DNA from 2 places in the Sporosarcina sp. Y1009 genome. Region 1 is predicted to be linked to the other one. Evidence: riboswitches for the same ligand, from Rfam matches in the RefSeq annotation. Region 1 holds a riboswitch; the other holds the start of a gene.

Region 1 (11,377 bases):
ACCAGGTTGGCGTCTCGCTTGAGTTGCCCGGTTAAATGGGCTTTCATTATAATCTACACCGCCTACTAACGAAGTAACGGCACCACTACTTGGCTCAATGGAGATAAAGCCAACTTGAAGACCTGAATCTGGCATCCATTTATCAATGACTGCTTCAGCGGTTTGTTGATGATGCTGGTCGAGCGTCGTTCGAATGGTCCAACCACCTTCTGCTGGCGATCTACCTTTCGATGATAAAATTTTTTCAGCTTCTCGCCATACCTCGTCTAGGAAATATGGTGCAACTCGTTTTGTGTCAATCCATTCTTCTGCTTTAATGACAATTGGCGCCTCGACCGCGCGTTTTGCTTGCTTTTCAGTGATGAATCCCTGTGCTTTCATCAAGGCTAATACCAGTTCTTTCCGTCCTGCGGAGTTGTTAGGGTGATCTACCGGAGAATATACAGAAGGTCCCTTGGCAATAGCTGTGATAACAGCGGATTCTTCTAATGTTAAATCTTTTGCAGATTTTCCAAAATAAAACTTGCTAGCAGCTTCTACCCCATACATCCCATGTCCGAAGTAAACGGTGTTTAAATAACCTTCTAAAATAACATCTTTTTCATAAAACAATTCCAAGCGGTATGCGTACACTGCTTCATTAATCTTACGAGTCCAGGTTTTTGCATGCGTCAAATATAGATTGCGCGCATATTGCTGCGTAATCGAACTTGCACCTTCCGCTTTACTTCTTGTCTTCACGTCTTTTAGTATCGCGCCGCCAATTCGTTTGAAGTCAAATCCGTGATGCTTATAAAAGTTGCGATCTTCAGTAGCAATCACGGCATCTAGCAAAAATGGTGAAATCTCATCTATTCCAACCCAATACCGCCTTTCAGCTGAGAACCGATCACCAATTTGATGATCTTGATTGTCTAAAAAAACTGAAGCTTTTGGAACACTTAAAGAGGGGGCTCCTGCAATTTGTGCATAGAGTCGCAGTGAACCGTATAATGTCAGCATGGCAGTTAGCATTGTCAAAGTGAGTAATGAAATCCTGCGCCAAAACATTCTTCTTTTTTTCTTTTTTACATAAACCGTACGTCGCATAATATCCCCCGTTCCGTCCATGTTGTTCTTTCTAGTATGCAACGCAAATCAAGAGATTAAACGGTAGCAAATGCGAAATTTATTAATATTGGCGACCTTAATTGGAATACTGTACAAAAAAACGTTATAATAAGAGGATATTTTCACGAAGAGGGTGAACGAGGTGGAATCGAAAAAGATAGGTCAAGCTGTAGACATTCAGCTTCATTCATCTATCCGGCATCCAGAACAGAAAACCGAGACATATGAATTACAAGCAACAGGTCGAATCATACGAAAACAGAGTGCGTTGTATGTGAAATACGATGAAAATCATCAGGGTGCATCTACTCAAACAACATTGAAAATAACGAATCGAGATGCATTAATCTTGCGAAGCGGCGCAGTTAAAATGCGACTTCCACTTGACTTAGAACAAATTCGAGAAGGCGAGTATACGAACGGACCCGTAAAGTTTGCGTTACAAGTAAAAACAATCGGGCTCGAATTTAAGGAAGAAATCCCTGAAGTAAGCGGACAGTTTTTCGTACACTATGAACTCCATACAGAAAGCTCGCTACTTGGCACTTACAAATTGAGAATTACATATACGGAGGGAACAAAATGAACGCAGTCGAACAAATTCAACAAAAAGTAAAATCAGCCATTCATGACGCAATATTATTAGCTAAATTGACGGAAGAAGAAAATATTCCATCAGTTATGCTTGAAACACCTAGAAATAAAGGAAACGGCGACTATGCAACAAATATTGCGATGCAACTAACAAAAATTGCTAAAAAGCCACCGCGTGCCATTGCAGAAGCCATCGTTGAACATATTGACAAAAAGAGCGGCTCAATTGAGTCTATCGATATCGCAGGTCCGGGCTTTATTAACATCACATTACAAAAAGATTATTTACAAGAAGTTGTGAAAACAGTTCTTGACCAAGGTGAAGAGTACGGTCGTAGCAATTCAGGCAACGAAGAGAAAATTCAAGTAGAATTCGTATCTGCAAATCCAACAGGAGATCTCCATTTAGGTCATGCACGGGGAGCATCTGTCGGCGATTCACTCTGTAACTTATTAGACTTTGCTGGTTACAATGTTGAAAGAGAATATTATATTAACGATGCTGGTAGTCAAATAGACAATCTTGCATTGTCTGTCGAAGCACGTTATTTTCAAGCGCTCGGAGAGGAAAAAGAACTTCCAGAAGACGGCTATCAAGGGAAAGACATTATTACAATTAGTGAAAAGTTAGTCGAGGAATTTGGCGATAAATACAAAGATCTACCGGAAAAAGAACGCTATGAGTTTTTTCGTGAATACGGCTTGAAGTATGAATTGGAGAAGTTGAAAATAGACTTGGAAAACTTCCGCGTACCATTCGATTACTGGTTTTCAGAGTCTACATTATACGGTAGCGGTAAAATTGAAAGTGCACTCAGCAAACTTCGTGACAATGGCCATATCTATGAAGAAGACGGTGCTACCTGGTTCCGCTCGACAACATTTGGCGACGACAAAGACCGTGTGTTAATAAAGCAAGATGGATCATTCACATACATCACACCAGATATCGCTTATCATGAAGATAAAATCCAACGTGGTTTTGACAAACTCATTAATATTTGGGGAGCTGACCATCACGGGTATATTCCGCGCATGAAGGCAGCAATCGAGGCACTAGGCTATGAAGAAGATAAATTAGAAGTCATTGTTGCACAAATGGTGCATCTATATAAAGACGGCGAGCGTATGATGATGAGTAAACGGACAGGAAAAGCTGTGACATTGCGTGAACTAGTCGAAGATGTCGGCTTAGACGCAGTTCGGTATTTCTTTGTTATGCGGTCAGGCGACACACAAATGGACTTCGACTTAGATCTTGCGGTTTCAGAGTCTAATGAAAACCCAGTATATTACGCACAATACGCACATGCACGGATTTCATCAATCCTCCGTCAATCAAAAGAACTTGACCTTCAGCCATCAGTAGAAGGGGCAGGACTCTTAACGGCAAAACAGGAAATTGAGTTGTTGAAAAAGATTGGGGATTTCCCGCAAGTAATTGCAGATTCTGCTAGAATGCGCGCACCGCATCGGATTGCAACCTATATTCAAGAATTAGCAGCAACTTTCCATTCATTTTACAATGCAGAAAAAGTCTTAGACCCTGCAAATCATGAAATGACCGAAGCGCGCTTAGCCTTAGTCACAGCAACACGCACAACAATCGCAAATGCATTAAAATTAATCGGCGTATCAGCACCAGAAAAAATGTAATCCATATCACCACACCTAAGAAATTGTACATAGCAATTTCTTGGTGTGGTGTTTTTTGAATTTAGTTCAATCAGTGATGGAGAAAGATGAAATATTATGATACTTTTAAAGTGAGTATAGTTTTAACTTTTTCAGTACAAGAGGGGGATGTCTATGCGGAAGTTACTATCGATTTTATTAATTACCGTAGGTGCAGGATTTTGCATATATGCAGCTTGGCAATTTGGCGTTTCTAATTTTCAACAAGACAAAATGTTGAAAGAAGCAAAAGCATTTGTCTCGGACGAAATAATTCCACGCGATGAATTAACTGCCGAAAATACTGAGCCAATCGTTTATAGCGACCTAAAAGAAGGCGATTCAATCGGTGTTTTGTATATCCCGCGCTTAGACCGCGAAATTCCAATCATAGAAGGAACTCATGAAGACGAATTAGCCAAAGGTGTCGGCCATTTCAGCAGCACAGCATTACCTGGACAAAACGACCAAATCCTCTTATCAGGCCATCGAGATACAGTATTTCGCCAGTTTGGAGAACTCGAACACGGCGACGAAATCCACGTGAAGATGAAAACGGGAACATTCATTTACACAATTTTCGATACCGAAATCGTCGATGCAGATGATCGTACAGTCATACGTTCAACAGCACCCGATGAGATTTTAACATTATCCACATGCTATCCGTTTTCCTATATTGGAAGTGCACCGGATAGGTATATAATTTATGCGAAATGAAATTCGATGTCTAGACACGAAAAGAAGTTGTAGTATACTAATTTATGAAGATAAAAAACATAACCAAACATAAAGGTGCCTCGCTATAACAAACGAGGTTAAAAGGGAAGTCGGTTTAAATCCGACGCGGTCCCGCCACTGTAAGTGTGAGCAATTCGCAGGTACGTCACTGGAAAACTCCGGGAAGACGCGAAACGCTTTGAGCACGAGCCAGGAGACCTGCCTTTATGAATCGACCAAAACCTACGAGGAATAGGACTGGTGAAAATCTGCCCATTTGGCAATTGATTTTTACTGACTTTATTCCTCCGTAGCGATACGGGGGATTTTTATTTGGAAAAAATGGAGGAAAAAAGAATGAAGAACAACTTATGGAAGTTAATGGTTACGTCGATTTTGGCAGTACTTTTGCTAGCTGCATGCGGCGGAAATGCGGCAGACGATAAACCGAAAGAGAACGAAACAAACACAGGGGACGTAACTGTAGAAGAAACTTTCCCAGTAACAATGACGGACTCAGTCGGTATAGAAGTGACGATTGAAGCAGCGCCGGAGAAAGTCGTCTCAATGATCCCAAGTAACACGGAAATTTTATTTGAACTAGGTCTTGGTGATGAAGTTGTAGGTGTATCGGATTTTGATAATTATCCCGAAGCTACAGGTGAAAAAGAAAAAATCGGTGGAATTGAGTTTAATGTTGAAGCAATCATCGCATTGAATCCGGATATCGTCTTCGGGCATGAATCAGCATATGGCATGTCAGAAGAAGGCTACCAACAAATTCGTGATGCGGGAGTGACTGTATTTGTTGTGAAAAATGCGCTGAACTTTGAAGAAACGTATGAAACGATCGAAACAATTGGTAAAGCAACAGGCAAAACAAAAGAAGCAGCTGGAATTATTGACGATATGAAATCAAAAGTCGATGAAGTCGTCGAAAAAGTTAAAGCCGTTAATGCGAAAAAGACTGTATTTGTCGAAACATCACCGGCTCCAGAAATTTACACACCAGGCGCAAAGACATTTACACAAGAATTGCTTGACTTAGTTGGCGCAGAAAATATTGCCGCTGACCAAGAAGGTTGGTTCATGATGGATCCGGAAGAAATTATTAACCGAAATCCAGAAGTGATAGTCGTTATGTACGACTATATCGACACAGCTGTTGAAGATGTCTATGCGCGCGACGGTTTCGGCACAATTACGGCAATTAAAGAAGAAGCTGTCGTTCAAGTCGACGAAAATATCACAAGTCGTCAAGGCCCACGTCTTGCGGAAGGTCTTGAAGCAATTGCAAAGGCAATTTATCCAGAGGCTTTTGGTGAATAAATCAAGCGTTGCCTACATCGTTTCGATCGCCACACTCGTTGTGGCGATATGGCTCGGTGTATCAATCGGTACGGTGGATATTCCACTAAGGACATTTTGGAATAGAGAAGTGGATGAAATCGCAACAAACATCCTATGGAAAATTCGTATGCCGCGGGTCCTTTTAGCTGGTCTTGTCGGGGCATCTTTGGCAATTGCTGGTGCAGCTTTCCAGGGACTCCTCAAAAATCCGCTTGCAGATCCCTACACACTCGGAGTGTCGTCCGGCGCCTCGGTTGGTGCTGTGATGACGCTTTTTTTCGGATTATCACTACCGGTTTTAGGCACATACACGCTACCTGTTTTCAGCATGATTGGCGCGGGGTTAACGATGGTTCTCGTTTTGGGCTTTGCGAAACTCGTTGACAGGGCCATGAAAATGGAAACGATCATATTAACAGGAATTATTTTTGGTTCATTTTTAGGTTCAGTTTTATCCCTTATGATTGCACTCACAGGAGAAGAGCTGCGACAAATTATCGGTTGGCTTCTTGGTAGCGTTTCGATGAGGGGATGGAATTATATTACAATGATTTTGCCTTTCGTGGTAATCGGTTCGGCCATGCTTTGGTTCAATCGTAGGGAATTAAATGCAATGCTATTCGGTGAAGAACGTGCGCATCACCTCGGCGTCAATGTGAAACGACGGAAATTTATGATTTTAATCGGCGGATCGATTCTCACCGGTTCAGCTGTTGCCGTATCGGGAACGATTGGTTTTATCGGTCTCGTCGTTCCACATATGACACGGTTGATGTGGGGATCAGATCATCGTCATTTACTAACACTATCTTTTATGAATGGAGCTTCTTTATTGATTATTTGTGATCTAGTTGCCAGAACAATTATTTCACCAACAGAATTGCCAGTTGGCGTGATTACAGCGTTTATCGGGGCGCCTGTCTTTGCATTCATCTTTTACCGTCAAAGAAGAAGGGGAGCGATGTAAAATGTTACAAGTTGAAAACCTATCGGGCGGTTACGGCGATAAGTTAATCGTTAAGTCTGTCTCCTTCAATGTGAAAAAAGGTGAAGTTCTAGGTATCTTAGGGCCGAACGGAAGCGGAAAATCAACCTTGCTAAAAATTATATCCGGCATTTTAACCGCTGAAAGTGGATCCGTCACCATTGATGGCAAGAAAGCTTCCGACTATACACAAAAGGAATTCGCGCGAAAAGTAGCAGTTTTACCACAATTACATGCCCACGCTTTTTCTCATACTGTAAGAGAAACCGTAGAGTTGGGTAGGTATCCGCATCAAACGGGGATTTTCTCTTCTTGGTCTACAGAAGATGAGAAGGCAGTCACAGAAGCGATGAAAAGCACGGCGATTACACGTTATGAGAACCAGTCTATTGAATTATTGTCGGGCGGCGAGCAACAGCGCGTTTTCGTCGCACAAGCACTTGCCCAGGTCGCTCCAATTTTATTATTGGATGAACCAACCAATCACTTGGACATCGCCCATCAACAACAACTTTTGGATACAATCCGTAAAGAAGCGGTCGAAAAAGGACTCACCATTATCTCCGTATTCCACGACATAAACTTAGCCTCTTTATATTGCGACCGGCTGCTGCTTATGGATCAAGGCGAGATTTCAAAGATCGGTTTGCCACAAGAAGTTGTTAAAGAAGAGGCAATCGAAACTGTTTATCAGGCGCGCATAAAAACACAACCACACCCGGAATTACCAAAGCCACAAATTACATTGTTGCCGGATGTAAATGGTGAAACAGTTGCCATGGAGATTACAAAATCTAATTTTCTCCGCTCAAAAGAATTCGTCGTTTTCCGTGCCCATCAACCACTCAAAACGTTATCATCTGCAGTCCATAATGCTGGAATGGGTTGGTATCGGACATTTGTGAACCGCCATGTTGACAGCACGTATAGCAGTGAAGATGTGAAAAAAGAAATGGCGACTTATCTAGAAACAAAAGAATTTTCATTAACTGAAACCGTCGCAATGATGACGGCAGTTACGACAGAGGATGTCGAAATTGATGAATATGAAGGCGACTTCGGAAAAGTTATCATTGCAGTGACTGCTGGAGTTGGAAATGCAGTTGATGTATCACAAGCAATTACACGTGATGAACCACCAAAAGTAGGAACGATTAATACTTGGGTCATTATTAACGGACACTTACCAGATGAAGCTTTTATTCAAGCGATGATTACAGCAACAGAAGCAAAGTCAAAAGCACTTCAAGTAGAAAACGTACAAGATCCGTTGACCCAAACAATCGCAACGGGCACATCTACTGATAGTATTCTTGTCGCAGCTACCCAACAAGGAGAAATGCTTCCATACGCAGGTCCAATCACGGCACTTGGCAAACTAATCGCCGGGGGAGTCTTTGATTGCACAGTTAGAGCGATTCAAACGTATAAGAAAGCAAAAGGGGGAGCGACTTGATCCCAGCGCATTTCATAGCGATTTCGATCGGTTTTTTACTTGATCGAATGATTGGCGATCCACCTAATTGGCCGCATCCTGTTCGTTGGATTGGCATATTTATTTCTAAAATGACCGAGCATTTCAATAAAGGACGATACCGCATACTAAAAGGCGCACTAGTTCTTTTTCTCACGATTATAATTGTTGTGAGCATCATTTTTATCATTGTAGAGTTCGCGTATTCTGTCCATCTATTTCTTGGTATTGTAATTGAAAGCATTCTAATTGCAGTCGGTCTTGCCCAAAAAAGTTTGCGAGACGCGGCGCTAGACGTACATAGACCTCTCCTCACAGGGAATCTGCCGGAAGCCCGCACAAAATTGTCGTGGATAGTTGGCCGCGATACTGAAAAACTAAATGAAAGTGAAATTTCACGAGCAACGGTGGAAACAGTTTCGGAAAATATTGCGGACGGCATCACTTCGCCACTATTTTGGGCGTTTTTACTCGGTGCACCGGGATTGTGGTTGTACAAAGCGGTCAATACATTGGATTCAATGATTGGCTATAAAGATGAGCGATATGAGAAATTCGGAAAGTTTTCAGCACGCGCTGACGATTTACTGAACTTTATCCCAGCACGAATGTCTGGATTATTAATGATTCTTTATGCACCAAATAGAAGTCGTCTCCCATTTATTAAACGATTTTCGGGATGGTTAAAAGATGCCCGTAGACATCCAAGTCCAAATAGCGGTTATTTGGAAGCTGCAACCGCCTGGCAACTTGGTATTACGCTAGGAGGAAAAGCAACTTATCATGGGAGAACATCAGAGCGACCAAAACTTGGCCCCGGTCTAGTTCCGCTAGATGCATCTCATATCAAAGCCGCTATTTTTGAAATGCATGTCATTTCGTTCTTTTTTTGGTTTATAGGAACTGTCCTAGGAGTGTTTATCTATGCAATTACCTGAACATGGCGCAAACCCATTTAAACTTTACAAGAAACTTGGCGTAATTCCGCCGAGCCGTATCTTAGATTTTAGCGAAAATGTTAATCCAGCTGGCCCACCGATTAGCATTCAAAAAGTATGGCCCGATTTGTTCAATAAGATAAATCAGTATCCAGATCCTGAAGGGGAGCCGTTTTTAACCGCATCAGCGAAATTTCATCAGATTGACAAAGCATCTTTATTTATTGGGAACGGGGCAGCAGAACTGTTAGCGCTGATTGCTGAAAGGTACAGAGGGAAAAAAGCAGTGATTGTGCATCCGACATTTTCGGAATATGAAACGACTTTGAGCGCAAAAAACGTTGAAATCGTACGTGTTTTATCCACAGAAGAAAGTGGATTCAAATTACCGATGAATGACATTCAGAAAGCAATGGAATACGCCGATGTACTTTATTTGTGTACGCCAAATAATCCAACGGGCATTTTACCTGAACGTAAAGAACTGATTAAACTGGTTCGTCATGGTGTGAAAGTGAACTGCCAAATAGTCCTAGACGAAGCATTTATCGATTTCATAGATGAGTCACTGTCATTCATCTCAGAGCTAACGAAATTTCCACATGTAATTATTGTGCGTTCGATGACGAAAATGTATGCCATTCCTGGAATCCGCCTCGGTTATGTCGTCGGAAATCCAACCATTATTTCAGAAATTAAAGCACATGCCCCGCATTGGAATGTGAACGGCATTGCTGCTCAAGTTGGCGCGTTATGTTTGGAAGAAGCTGAGTACCGAGAAAAGTCGATTCAACAGAGCGATGAACAACGAAGAAGTTTGAAAGCTTTTCTTGAAATGAACGGTTGTGCTGTAACTAATTCTGACGTGAACTTTCTTTCATTCAAACCAGGTGGAGACCAAACCTCACGTCAACTTCATACAGACTTATTGAAACGCGGAATTGTCCTTCGACATTCTGAGAACTTTTACGGCATGGACGGTGAATGGTTGCGGATTGGTATGAAAAATTCGGAAGAAATGGCTGTCTTAAAAGAGGAGTTGGCTAGATGGTTCGAGGAAAACTAACGTTCATCACAGGTGGTGTTCGAAGCGGGAAAAGTGCTTTTGCTGAAAGACAGCTCGTTAAAAATGCCGGAGATTGTGGTGGACGACTCGTCTATATTGCATCCGGTACCAGGACTGACCCTGAAATGGAACAACGGATTGAAATCCATCGACATGACCGTGCTGAAAACGACTGGCTGACGATTGAAAAACCAGTAAAGTTGGAAGAGGTCATTCCATTCATTCAAAAAAATGATTTCATTCTTTGGGATTGTTTAACGACTTGGCTGGCCAATGAATTATATGTCGGTTGGGAAACCGGGACGTCTTGTATCGAAGTAGAAGGCTGCATGGAGCAGAAAGAAACCGAACTATACAAAACAATCGACTCAATTTTATCGAAAGCATCAAAGCTTGTCATCGTTTCAAATGAAGTACTCGATGATTTACATCCAAGTCATGGGGAAACAGAAACCTACCGCAAATGGTTAGGCCAAATTCATCAAAATATCGTGAAGCAAGCAAACACTGCCATCGAAATGGAATTTGGTATGGCAACGTATTGGAAATCTTAACGCTCGGAGGTTTAATATGAACGGGATTTTACTCGCGCTTCAATTTTTCACAGTACTTCCAATCCGAAAAGAGCTGCCGCTCGGTCGAAAAGAAGTTACGGCGATGTATATAGCGCTTCCGTTCGTCGGTGCGGTAATTGGACTTATTATGTTCGGGGTCTTGGAACTACTACTGACCGGATTTACGATTGGCACATTCCTCGCGGCTGTCTTAATCGTGTTGACAGGAATACTCCTAACAGGCGGTTTGCATCTTGACGGTTGGACAGACACTGCGGACGCATTCTTTTCTTATCGTGACCGCAAGAAACGCCTTGAAATTATGGAAGATCCACGGATTGGCGCGTTCGGTACAATGGCATTACTATTTCTTATCCTAGTAAAAATCGCATTGCTTCATGAAATTTTGGCGCGAGATTTAACGCATATTATATGGTTTGCTGCAATCCCTTTTCTAGCGCGTATTGGTATGAATATTTATTTTTCTATCACACCATCTGCGAAAACCGTTGGACTTGCCTATTTCTTTAAGGGGAAAATTCATTCGAAAATCGTAGTCGTTATTTCAATGCTTAGTGGTCTTACTATGTTAATTATTGTCTGGCTTCTTGTTGAAAGCGTTATTGTGCCTGTTCTTTTGTTGATCTTACTCGCAATCGGTATATTGTGTTTCCAACATTGGACTTTGAAGCAATTCGGGGGTGTAACGGGAGATTTATCAGGCGCATTTATTGAAGGGATGGAGGTCGTTTTATGGTTTGCAGTATTACTATTTATTTGATCCGACATCTTCCCACAATTGGCAATCAAAAACGTCAGTATATTGGATGGACAGATGAGTCGATTATACCCATCGGCGACCCGAGTTCAGTGATGCTGACGTGGAAACCAGAAATCGTATATGGAAGCGAC
Region 2 (11,377 bases), on a different contig from region 1:
CCCCGTGATGGGGCCACTTCCTCATAACGGCGAGACACCGACTTTTCCTAATGGATGCAGAAAAGCATCTCCGAAGTGCGGTTCACAAGCATCCTTTGCTAGGCTTTCACTGTCCCTAGTTCGCTAAAAAAGAAATGATTGCTACTCTCTTCATCCAAGATGTTGTAGTTGACTATAGCAAGCATTCGCTTTTACGTCAATATAGTTATTAGTCTTTTCTATAAACTCGATAGTTCTAAAACATATATTATGGGAATTTAGTGTGATTTTGCACCTTCGCGGTAGTAAATCATATACATGATGAACCAAAGTATACCGACTGCCAAGATTGCGACGTATTGTGGACTGGAAGCAATAGAGACAATAAATAGGGTGAGAAGTGTAGCGGGAAATAGTAAGTTCATGGCATAGAAGGCACTATACGCAACGCGATATTGCTCAAACTTTTCTCCTTCATCCAGATGTTCAAAAATTTCTTTGTATCCGTCTATTCGTTTCAAGTTTACGATTGCCGCAGGACTGTATTTGTTATGAAACTCAACAGCTCTCATTTGAGCAAAGATCGCAAAAATGAAAATTGTTAAAAATGAAGTAGTAATTACGCCTGCAAGTAAGTTATCACTTAAACCCCATTCTAGTCCGATGATGAAAAAACAGGTAGCCCCAACGATTAACAATAAAGAAGTAGAGCCGACAAATTTATGAGCAATTTTTTCCTTTCTAGCATCAAGTTCATCGATGTTGAATCCGGGACTTTCCTTTGCGTCGGCTTGATTCCAAATCAATCCGATACGAATGGACATGACAAGTAATATAGCGAACATTATAAAGGCCATCAATTCTTTTTCGAATGGCACGATGGGGCTAAGCGCATCCAATAATATAACAATCAAACCGAAAATAAACGCGATCCCAATAGCCGTAAAAAGGTTTAGTGAACCTTTCCTTTTCTTCATTTCTATTCCTCCCTTATTGAAAAAACTTCGTCCACAGGCAGTTGGAATACTTTCGCGATTTTCATCGCAATTAAAATTGACGGTAAATAATCGCCTCGTTCAATTAAACTGATTGTCTGTCTTGAGGATTCGGTTAACTTTGCCAACTCAGTTTGACTTAGCCCATCTCTAGCGCGTAATTCTTTCAAACGATTAAGTAATATCGCCATCGCATTTCCCCCTCTTACTTCAAATTGTATGCTTTTATAGTCATAATGACAACTATAATTGTCAAATTGACTATTTTAATAGTCGGATAGATGAAATGTAGAAGGACTTAATGCATAAAAAATAATATGAACAATTTTTTATGTGTTAATAACTATTATTTCTATGGCATCAAAGAGTATGTTGACAATTAACCAATTGTGGATAAACAACCTGTGGATATGTTGATAAGTGATTGACTTGCACACGAAAAACTTTTTGCCTATTTACGATTAAAACACCATATGTTAGGGTATATGTAGTTAACAAAGCACAACATATAGTACTTAACGATGGAATGGTACCGATATCGGTTTAAAAGGGAATCCGGAGAATCCGGAGCTGTCCCCGCAACTGTAAACGCGGACGACCGCCGAAAAAAGCCACTGTGGAGAAATTCATGGGAAGGTTTAGGCGGAAGTTTGATGCGTGAGCCAGGAGACCTGCCTTTCATCGTCAAGCAACACTTTCTTCGGGGGTTGAGAGGTGGAAGCGAGCGGGTTCCTTCCGTCTATCTTCTTACTCTTGAAGAATATACATGGGACCACATTCCGTTTCCAACTTAAAAAAATCCATGAGCGATAGCTCTGCCGAAGAGGCGGACCTATCGCTTTTTTATATGTACATTATTGGGAGGAGACGGAATATCATGACAACAAAAATTAAAACTACACAGATCGAACAATTACTACATGAATTGCAAAACGAGTATGGAGAGCAAAAAATAGCTCCGCTACTTAAAGTCAGTGATCGTTGGAATGCAAAACATCCTGAAGGACAACATTCAGAATGGGCGAAGGCAATGGTGCTGGAGGCAATCAGTTTTGTCGCAGAAGACGAAACCTATTGGACGTTTGTTGCTGCACGGATTTACCTTCATGAAGTCTATTCCGACGAAGAATTTCAGCGAGGCAAAGCGGTCTATTCCGATTTTGCTGGTCATGTAGAAAACCTGGTGGAAAAAGGCTTGTATACACCAGTTTTAACTGAAAAGTATACGACAGAAGACCTAAATCATCTTGGTAATGTAATCGATCCTGAACGAGACAAGTTATTTACATACATTGGTCTGAAAACATTTATTGATCGTTACGTTGCGGTTGATTTCAATAAAAAACCAGTTGAGCTTCCACAAGAACGTTGGCTCGTTATCGCGATGACGCTTATGCAGGACGAAACAGAAAATCGTCTTGAAAAAGTGGCAGAATCTTACTGGGCGATGAGCAATTTATATATGACCGTTGCCACACCGACATTGTCGAATGCAGGTAAACCACATGGTCAGTTGTCGAGTTGTTTTATCGACACGGTCGACGATTCTTTGCAGGGCATTTATGACAGTAATACAGATATCGCAAACTTGTCGAAATACGGCGGCGGCATCGGTGTTTATATGGGGAAAGTGCGAAGTCGCGGTTCCTCGATTCGCGGATTCAAAGGCGCGTCAAGCGGGGTCCTCCCGTGGATTAAACAATTGAATAATACTGCGGTAAGTGTCGATCAACTCGGTCAAAGACAAGGTGCAATTGCCGTTTATCTAGATGTTTTCCACAAAGACATTTTCACGTTCCTCGATTTGAAATTAAACAACGGGGACGAGCGCATGCGTGCACATGATATTTTCACAGGCGTTTGTTTACCGGATATTTATATGGAACAAGTCGAAGCACGCGGAGAGTGGCATCTATTTGATCCGCATGAAGTCCGAGAAGTTATGGGGTATTCACTTGAAGATTCCTACGATGAAAAACGCGGCGAAGGTTCATTCCGTGAAAAGTATGCGGAATGTGTAAATCATCCTGAACTAAGTCGAGAAACTGTCCCGGCAATTGATTTGATGAAGCGTATATTACGTAGCCAACTGGAAACCGGCGTGCCGTTCATGTTTTACCGCGATGAAGTGAATCGTGCCAACGCGAATAAACACGAAGGCATGATTTATTCGTCGAATCTTTGTACAGAAATCACGCAAAATATGAGCGCAACAGAATTTGAATCCGTCACACTTGAAGATGATATTGTCGTTACCCGTTCAAAACCAGGTGATTTTGTCGTTTGTAACTTATCTTCCATCAACCTTGGACGTGCAGTTCCAGCTGATGTCTTGGACCGTCTTATTAAAATTCAAGTGCGTATGCTTGATAATGTCATTGATTTGAATAAAATCCCAGTTGTACAAGCAGCGCGAACAAATTCAAGATACCGTGGAATCGGACTCGGGACATTTGGCTGGCATCATTTACTAGCACTTAAAAATATTCAATGGGAATCAAATGAAGCCGTAGATTACGCGGATGAATTATATGAACGTATTGCTTACTTAACAATTTCGGCTTCAATGGAATTATCAAAAGAAAAGGGGGCGTATCCTTTATTCGAAGGATCTGACTGGCAGACAGGGGATTACTTTGAAAACAAAGGATATACCTCAAAAGAATGGCGTGAACTGCGTTTCGAAGTTGCGATTAATGGCATGCGAAATGGCTATTTAATGGCAGTTGCTCCAAACTCATCAACGTCAGTCATCGCGGGTTCGACAGCTTCCATTGACCCGATTTTTAAACCATTTTTCCATGAGGAGAAAAAAGATTATAAGCTCCCAACAGTAGCACCTGATTTAGATCATAATACGTATGACATTTACAGACGATCGGCATATATTGTCGATCAACGTTGGTCAGTTAAACAAAATGCAGCAAGACAACGCCATATTGATCAGGCGATTTCCTTTAATATTTACGTCCCGAATACAATTCGTGCATCCGTACTACTCGACTTGCATATCCAAGCATGGAAGTCTGGCATGAAAACTACTTATTATACACGTTCAAGTGCGACCGATATTGCGGAGTGTGAATGGTGTCATTCTTAATCGCTTATGCAACTTGGAGTGGAAACACTGAGGAAGTTGCGGAACTTATTGAAGAGGTCTTCTTGAAATCGGATATCGAGGTAACCCGGTACAGAATTGGTACGGGACCGATTCCCGACGTAACCGAATTTGATGCACTCATTATTGGCTCATTTACATGGGACAAAGGTGCAACGCCAGATGAAGTGAAGGATTTCGTCGCTGAAGTAGGCTATAAACCACCGAATGTTTACGTTTTTGGAACAGGTGACACGCAGTTCGGCGGAGATGCATTATTTTGTAGTGCTGCAGTAAAGTTAGCACGCTTTTACGAGTCGAAATATGCAACGCTAAAAATCGAACAAAGTCCAAGAGGAACACAGGAAACCGATGTAATAAATTGGACGGAAGGGGTAATCAAACAATGGTCACACTAACACGAGTAAAAGTATTAAATCCAGCAAACCCAAATAAATCAACCGCTATTTTCGGCGGGAAAGCAAGTGGAATTCTAAATTGGAATGACCTTGCACATCCTCACTTTTATAAACTAAGACAACAAATCCGTTCCTTATTTTGGACGGCAAATGAAGTCGATATGACACAAGACGTCAAGCAGTTTTCCACGCTGACAACACGCGAACAGGATGCGTTCTTGAAAATAATCGGTTTATTGGCAACGCTAGATGGTCCACAAACGGATATCGCGCTAAAACTTTCACATTTTACAACCGATCCCTCCGTCAAATCACTAATGGCCACCATTGCTGATCAGGAAAGCGAACATAACCATAGCTACGCTTATGTACTTTCATCCGTAACAACGTTAGATAAGCAAATCGCGTCATTTGAAATGGGACGAACCGATGAGGTTTTAATGCGTAGAAATGAACGCATCGTCAACGTTTATAACGAGTTTGCAGAAAGACCAACGATTGAGTCTGCATTAAAGGCGATGGTGTATACGACTTTACTTGAAGGATTATTTTTCTATAGCGGTTTTGCATTCTTCTACAATTTAGCGCGCAACCAGAAAATGGTCGGAACATCAACGATGGTGTCGTATATTAACCGCGATGAACTCCAACACGGAAAAGCAATTAGCGACATATTCCGCGCAGCATTGGCGGAGAATCCAGAATACAATACCGACGAGTTTACCGAATGGATTTACGATCAATTCCGACACTCCGTCGAACAAGAAGTCGCATGGAGTCAATATGTGTTAGCTGATATCGAGGGGATTGACCTCGAAGAAATGGAAGGCTACATTAAATACCGCGCCAATAAAATGCTGCGCATGTTAGGACTCGACGAAATCTATCCTGAGTTCACCGACAACCCAATGAGATGGATTAAGGCTTATGTCGATAGTTTCGACGACACAAAAACAGATTTCTTCGAACAATCCTCTAGGCAGTATGTTAAAACTAGTGATTTAAACGGATTCGATGATCTGTAAAGCGACCTAATTGCAAAGGGCATCACTGTGCGAAAAGAGGACTTACTCTAGCAATGTAATGCAAAAACGTTGGACATGAACCGAATTGCGTCAAATTTTATAAACAACCGCCCTTTATTATTCTAGAGGGCGGTTTTTTGCATGAGAAGGAAACACTTCGTCCCGGCATGGCAACGCTTTAAGTGAAGAAAGAAACGTTCTCATGAGAAGGCGACGTTTCGACTAAAGAAGGAAACGCTCCATCCTGAGAAGGCAACGTTTTCCCGCCAGAAGGCAACGCTTTATGTAAAGAAGGAAACGTTCCCAAGAGAAGGCAACGTTTCATCCCGAGAAGGCAACGTTTTCCCGCCAGAAGGCAACGCTTTAAGTAAAGAAAGAAACGTTCTCGAATAAAGAACTTCCCACCACCACCACCACAAAATACCCCCGACTCGCTATCTACTATCAGTTGATAAGGAATTTTCAGTTATTTAAACAAAACTTGCATACTAGTAACCAAATAAGGGTATTCCCTATTAGAAATAGGACTTACCCTAATAGGAACCTGCTAGGTCATATCTTTATAATGAAAGATAGATGAATGTGTAAGTCATTCTAAAAGGAGTTGTTTGGTCCGATGCAAAAACAGAAAAAGAAAAGTTTTGGATTGAATTATTTTAAGCCGATTGAACGTTTCAATGGAAATTGGTCTATTTTAGAAGAAAAAAATCGTGATTGGGAAAACATGTATCGTCAACGTTGGTCCCATGACAAAGTTGTTCGAACAACGCACGGTGTCAACTGTACAGGCTCCTGTAGTTGGAAGGTATTTGTTAAAAACGGAATTATCACATGGGAAAACCAACAAATCGACTATCCTTCTTGTGGACCTGAAATGCCTGAATTCGAACCACGCGGTTGTCCACGAGGGGCATCATTTTCATGGTATGAATATAGTCCACTTCGTGTGAAATATCCATACATACGAGGAAAACTGTGGCGCATGTGGAATCAGTCTTTATCAGAACTAAAAGATCCTGTAAAAGCATGGGCAAGCATTGTCGAAGATCCACAAAAAGCAGTCGAATATAAAAAAGCTCGTGGAAAAGGCGGGCACGTTCGTGTGAATTGGCGTGATGCAACCATGCTGATTTCTGCCCAACTCATCTACACAATTCAAAAATATGGACCTGATCGCATCGCAGGTTTTACACCAATTCCAGCGATGTCAATGGTTAGTTATGCATCGGGTGCCAGATTTCTATCGTTACTTGGTGGAGAAATGCTTAGTTTCTATGACTGGTATGCAGATTTACCGCCCGCATCACCACAGATTTGGGGAGAGCAGACGGATGTACCAGAATCCAGTGACTGGTATAACTCCGGATACATTATCATGTGGGGTTCAAACGTTCCACTTACAAGAACACCTGATGCTCACTTCTTGACCGAAGTTCGTTACAAAGGAACAAAAGTCGTATCGGTTGCACCGGATTATGCAGAAAGTGTTGTCCATGCAGATGATTGGATTGCAGCAGATCCAGGTTCAGACGCCGCAGTAGCCCAAGCGATGACTCATGTAATTCTAGATGAGTTTTATGAAAAACGTCAAGAACCAATGTTTTTGAATTATGCAAAGCAATATACAGATATGCCTTTCCTAATTGCACTAGATGAATATGAAGACACGTATAAAGCAGGTCGTTTTCTACGCGCAAGTGATCTGGGAAGTAATTCCGAACATGCGGAATGGAAACCGGTTATTTTCGATGAAACATCAAATGAAATCATTGTACCGAACGGAACAATGGGGCAACGATGGGAAGAAGATAAGAAATGGAATCTGATTCTTGATAACGAAGATGGAACGCGCGTCGAACCAGCTTTATCGATTGCCAACCATGATGCAGAATGGACAGAAATAGTTTTTCCTTACTTCGATAATGTTGCGAATGGAACTTTCAAACGTCCAATCCCAGCGAAAAAAGTGAAAATGGCTGATGGATCAGAACGACTTGTAACAACTGTACACGATTTAATGTTAAGTCAATACGGCGTAAATCGAATTGGTAGCGAGCTTGAAGCATCGGGTTATGACGATGCGGAATCGTTTTACACACCGGCATGGCAAGAGAAAATTACAAATGTTAAACCAGAACTCGTCACGCAAATCGCTCGTGAATTCGCGCAAAATGCGCTAGATACTGGCGGTCGATCCATGATAATCATGGGTGCCGGGATTAACCACTGGTTTAATAGTGATACGATTTATCGTGCTATTTTAAACTTAGTCACATTAACTGCTTCTCAAGGTGTAAACGGCGGAGGCTGGGCTCATTATGTTGGCCAAGAAAAATGTCGTCCAATCGAAGGCTGGAGCACAATTGCATTTGCACGAGATTGGCAAGCACCGCCTCGACTTCAAAACGCGACATCCTATTTCTACTTCGCAACTGACCAGTGGAAATACGAGGAAATGGGCGCTGATCTTTTGATGTCACCAACAGAAGGAAAACCGCGTTATGAACATCCTGCAGACTACAATGTGCTGGCGGCAAGATTGGGATGGCTACCATCTTATCCGCAATTCAATAAGAACAGCCTAGCCTTTGCAGAAGAAGCGGCAAAAGAAGGGAAGACGTCTACTGAAGATATTGTCGCCCATACACTCGCGCAAATTAAATCTGGTGAAACGGAATTTGCAGTTGAAGATCCAGGCGCACCTGAAAACTTTCCGCGCTCTCTGTTCGTTTGGCGTTCAAACCTAGTTTCAAGTTCTGCTAAAGGACAAGAGTACTTCATGAAACATCTATTTGGCGCATCGGATGGTCTACTCGCTACGGTAAATGATGAATTAAAACCAGAGGAAATGACTTGGCGAGACGAAGTGGAAGGGAAACTCGATTTACTTGTCGCACTAGATTTTAGAATGACAGCAACACCGATGTATGCGGACGTTGTTCTCCCTGCTGCAACTTGGTATGAGAAACATGATCTTTCATCAACGGATATGCATCCATTTGTCCATCCATTTAATCCAGCTGTTGATCCATTATGGGAATCACGCTCGGACTGGGATATTTATAGATCGCTTGCGGAAACCTTTTCCAACATGGCAAAAGTTCATCTACCAGGCGTTTACAAAGATCTTGTAACAACGCCACTTGCTCATGATTCAATTCAAGAAATCGCGCAACCATATGGCGAAGTAAAAGACTGGAAAAAAGGCGAAGTTGAAGCAATTCCAGGGAAAACAATGCCAGCAATGACAATCGTTGAGCGAGATTACACACAAATTTACGATAAATACGTCACACTCGGTCCACTACTTTCAACAGGAAAAGTGGGTGCACACGGTGTAAGCTTCTCCGTTCAAGACGAATACGAACAACTAAAAGGTATCAACGGGGCCTATTTCGACGAGACAATAAAAAATGGACTACCGAAGCTTCACACTGCAAAACAGGCAGCCGAGGCCATGTTAACATTGTCTTCAGCTACAAATGGAAGAGTTTCTCAAAAGGCATTTATCGCTGCGGAAGAAGATACAGGTGTTGAGCTAAAAGACATCTCAGCTGACCGTGCTGCAGAGAAATTCACATTTGCCAGCATTACTGCACAACCGCGAGAAGTAATTCCGACACCTGTATTTTCAGGGTCCAATAAACTCGGACGTCGTTATTCACCATTTACGACAAATATCGAACGTCTAGTACCGTTTAGAACGTTAACAGGTCGACAACATTTCTATATCGATCATGAACTATTCCTAGATTTCGGAGAAGCATTACCTGTTTACAAACCGACGTTACCGCCAATGGTATTCGGACCGCGTGATAAACAAATTATAGGTGGAGTAGATTCGCTCGTATTACGGTATTTAACACCGCACGGAAAGTGGAATATCCATTCAACTTACCAAGATAACCAGCATATGCTCACATTATTCCGCGGGGGACCGACCGTCTGGATTTCAGATGTGGATGCAGCCGAACATGATATTGATGACAACCAATGGCTCGAAGTATACAACCGAAATGGTGTCGTCACAGCACGTGCCGTTGTCAGTCACAGAATGCCGAAAGGAACCATGTTTATGTATCATGCACAAGATAAACATATTCAAGTTCCAGGTTCAGAAATTACAGACGAACGCGGCGGAAGCCATAACGCACCAACACGTATTCACATGAAACCAACGCAAATGGTCGGCGGATATGCGCAACTAAGTTACGGATTCAACTACTATGGACCAATCGGAAATCAGCGGGACGTTTACGTCGCAGTCCGCAAGATGAAGGAGGTAAACTGGCTTGAAAATTAAAGCGCAAGTAGCAATGGTTATGAATCTAGACAAATGTATCGGATGCCACACATGCAGTGTCACATGTAAAACGACTTGGACGAACCGTGAAGGTGCAGAGTATATGTGGTTTAACAACGTTGAAACAAAGCCTGGAATTGGTTATCCAAAGAGATGGGAAGACCAAGAGCTTTATAAAGGCGGCTGGCAAGTCAATAAAAAAGGAAAACTCGAACTGAAATCAGGTTCAAAACTATCGAAAATTGCACTGGGGAAAATATTTTACAACCCGGATATGCCTGAAATGAAAGACTACTATGAACCGTGGACATATGATTACGAGAAACTAACGATGGCGGGCGATAGTGAACATACACCCGTAGCACGGGCAAAATCCGTCGTCACGGGCGAGTATATGGATTTGGAATGGGGCCCTAACTGGGAAGACCAGCTTGCAGGTGCGCATATTACAGGTCCGAAAGATCCAAACATCGAAAAAATTGAAGAGGAAATCAAATTCAATTTTGAACAAGCTTTTATGATGTATTTACCAAGATTATGTGAACACTGTCTCAATCCGAGTTGTGTTGCATCATGTCCATCGGGTGCGATGTACAAACGTGAAGAAGACGGAATCGTACTTGTCGACCAAGAAGCTTGTCGAGGCTGGCGTTATTGCATGACCGGCTGCCCATACAAAAAAGTATACTTCAACTGGAAAACAAATAAAGCGGAGAAATGCACATTCTGTTTTCCGCGCATTGAGTCAGGTTTACCAACAGTTTGTTCAGAAACATGTACGGGTCGAATTCGTTATCTTGGTGTCCTTTTATATGATGCGGACCGTGTTTTAGAAGCTGCATCAACACCAGATCCAAAAGATTTATACAAAGCGCAATGTGATTTATTCCTTGACCCATCTGATCCTGAAGTGATTGAACAAGCAAGAAAAGACGGGATATCGGAAGAGTGGATTGAAGCGGCACAAAACTCACCCGTTTATAAACTAGCAATTGAATATAAACTTGCGTTCCCGTTACACCCTGAATATCGCACATTACCAATGGTTTGGTATGTTCCACCACTTAGTCCAATTATGAATTATTTTGAAGGAAGAGATTCCATCAAAAATCCGGATATGATTTTCCCAGCCATTGAAGAAATGCGAATCCCAATTCAATATTTAGCTAATATGTTAACGGCAGGAGATACAGAAACCGTGAAACAAGCATTGCAACGAATGGCCATGATGCGTTCCTATATGCGCGCAGTTTCTTCGGGGAAAGACTTTGATGAAACGCGTCTCGACCGTGTTGGTTTATCTGCGCACCAGACGAAACAAATGTATCGACTGCTTGCAATTGCGAAATACGAGGATCGGTTTGTCATCCCGACATCTCACAAAGAAGGCCATATGAACGCTTATCGTTCACAAGGGTCAACAGGATACGAAGAAATGGGCGATTACAGCATGGGGAAAACGGATAGTCCATACAGCTATGCAGCGCCAATTAGTATAGAAGATGGAAGTTGTGATGGTTGCGGACCGTCAGAACCAACAAAAACAGGCAAACAAATTT

The links. Region 1 has a riboswitch for cobalamin ahead of AC25Y1_RS12550 (ABC transporter substrate-binding protein). Riboswitches for the same ligand answer to the same signal wherever they lie in the genome.
Region 2: another riboswitch for cobalamin. It lies ahead of AC25Y1_RS14450 (ribonucleoside-diphosphate reductase subunit alpha); the one in region 1 lies ahead of AC25Y1_RS12550 (ABC transporter substrate-binding protein).

What each region holds. Positions count from the first base shown of each region.
Region 1 covers NZ_JBYHFO010000009.1:94,390-105,766, reverse strand. Annotated here, with positions in the region: gene AC25Y1_RS12570 (transglycosylase domain-containing protein) at 1-1,089, opposite strand, end outside; gene AC25Y1_RS12565 (YwiB family protein) at 1,253-1,696, shown strand; gene argS (arginine--tRNA ligase) at 1,693-3,360, shown strand; gene AC25Y1_RS12555 (class D sortase) at 3,514-4,098, shown strand; cobalamin riboswitch at 4,155-4,339, shown strand; gene AC25Y1_RS12550 (ABC transporter substrate-binding protein) at 4,456-5,427, shown strand; gene AC25Y1_RS12545 (FecCD family ABC transporter permease) at 5,420-6,415, shown strand; gene AC25Y1_RS12540 (heme ABC transporter ATP-binding protein) at 6,417-7,889, shown strand; gene cbiB (adenosylcobinamide-phosphate synthase CbiB) at 7,889-8,845, shown strand; gene cobD (threonine-phosphate decarboxylase CobD) at 8,832-9,911, shown strand; gene AC25Y1_RS12525 (bifunctional adenosylcobinamide kinase/adenosylcobinamide-phosphate guanylyltransferase) at 9,893-10,465, shown strand; gene cobS (adenosylcobinamide-GDP ribazoletransferase) at 10,482-11,246, shown strand; gene AC25Y1_RS12515 (histidine phosphatase family protein) at 11,219-11,377, shown strand, end outside.
Region 2 covers NZ_JBYHFO010000013.1:100-11,476, forward strand. Annotated here, with positions in the region: T-box leader at 1-166, opposite strand, end outside; gene AC25Y1_RS14440 (DUF3169 family protein) at 258-956, opposite strand; gene AC25Y1_RS14445 (helix-turn-helix transcriptional regulator) at 959-1,165, opposite strand; cobalamin riboswitch at 1,484-1,667, shown strand; gene AC25Y1_RS14450 (ribonucleoside-diphosphate reductase subunit alpha) at 1,852-4,074, shown strand; gene AC25Y1_RS14455 (flavodoxin) at 4,062-4,490, shown strand; gene AC25Y1_RS14460 (ribonucleotide-diphosphate reductase subunit beta) at 4,478-5,515, shown strand; gene AC25Y1_RS14465 (nitrate reductase subunit alpha) at 6,132-9,818, shown strand; gene narH (nitrate reductase subunit beta) at 9,808-11,377, shown strand, end outside.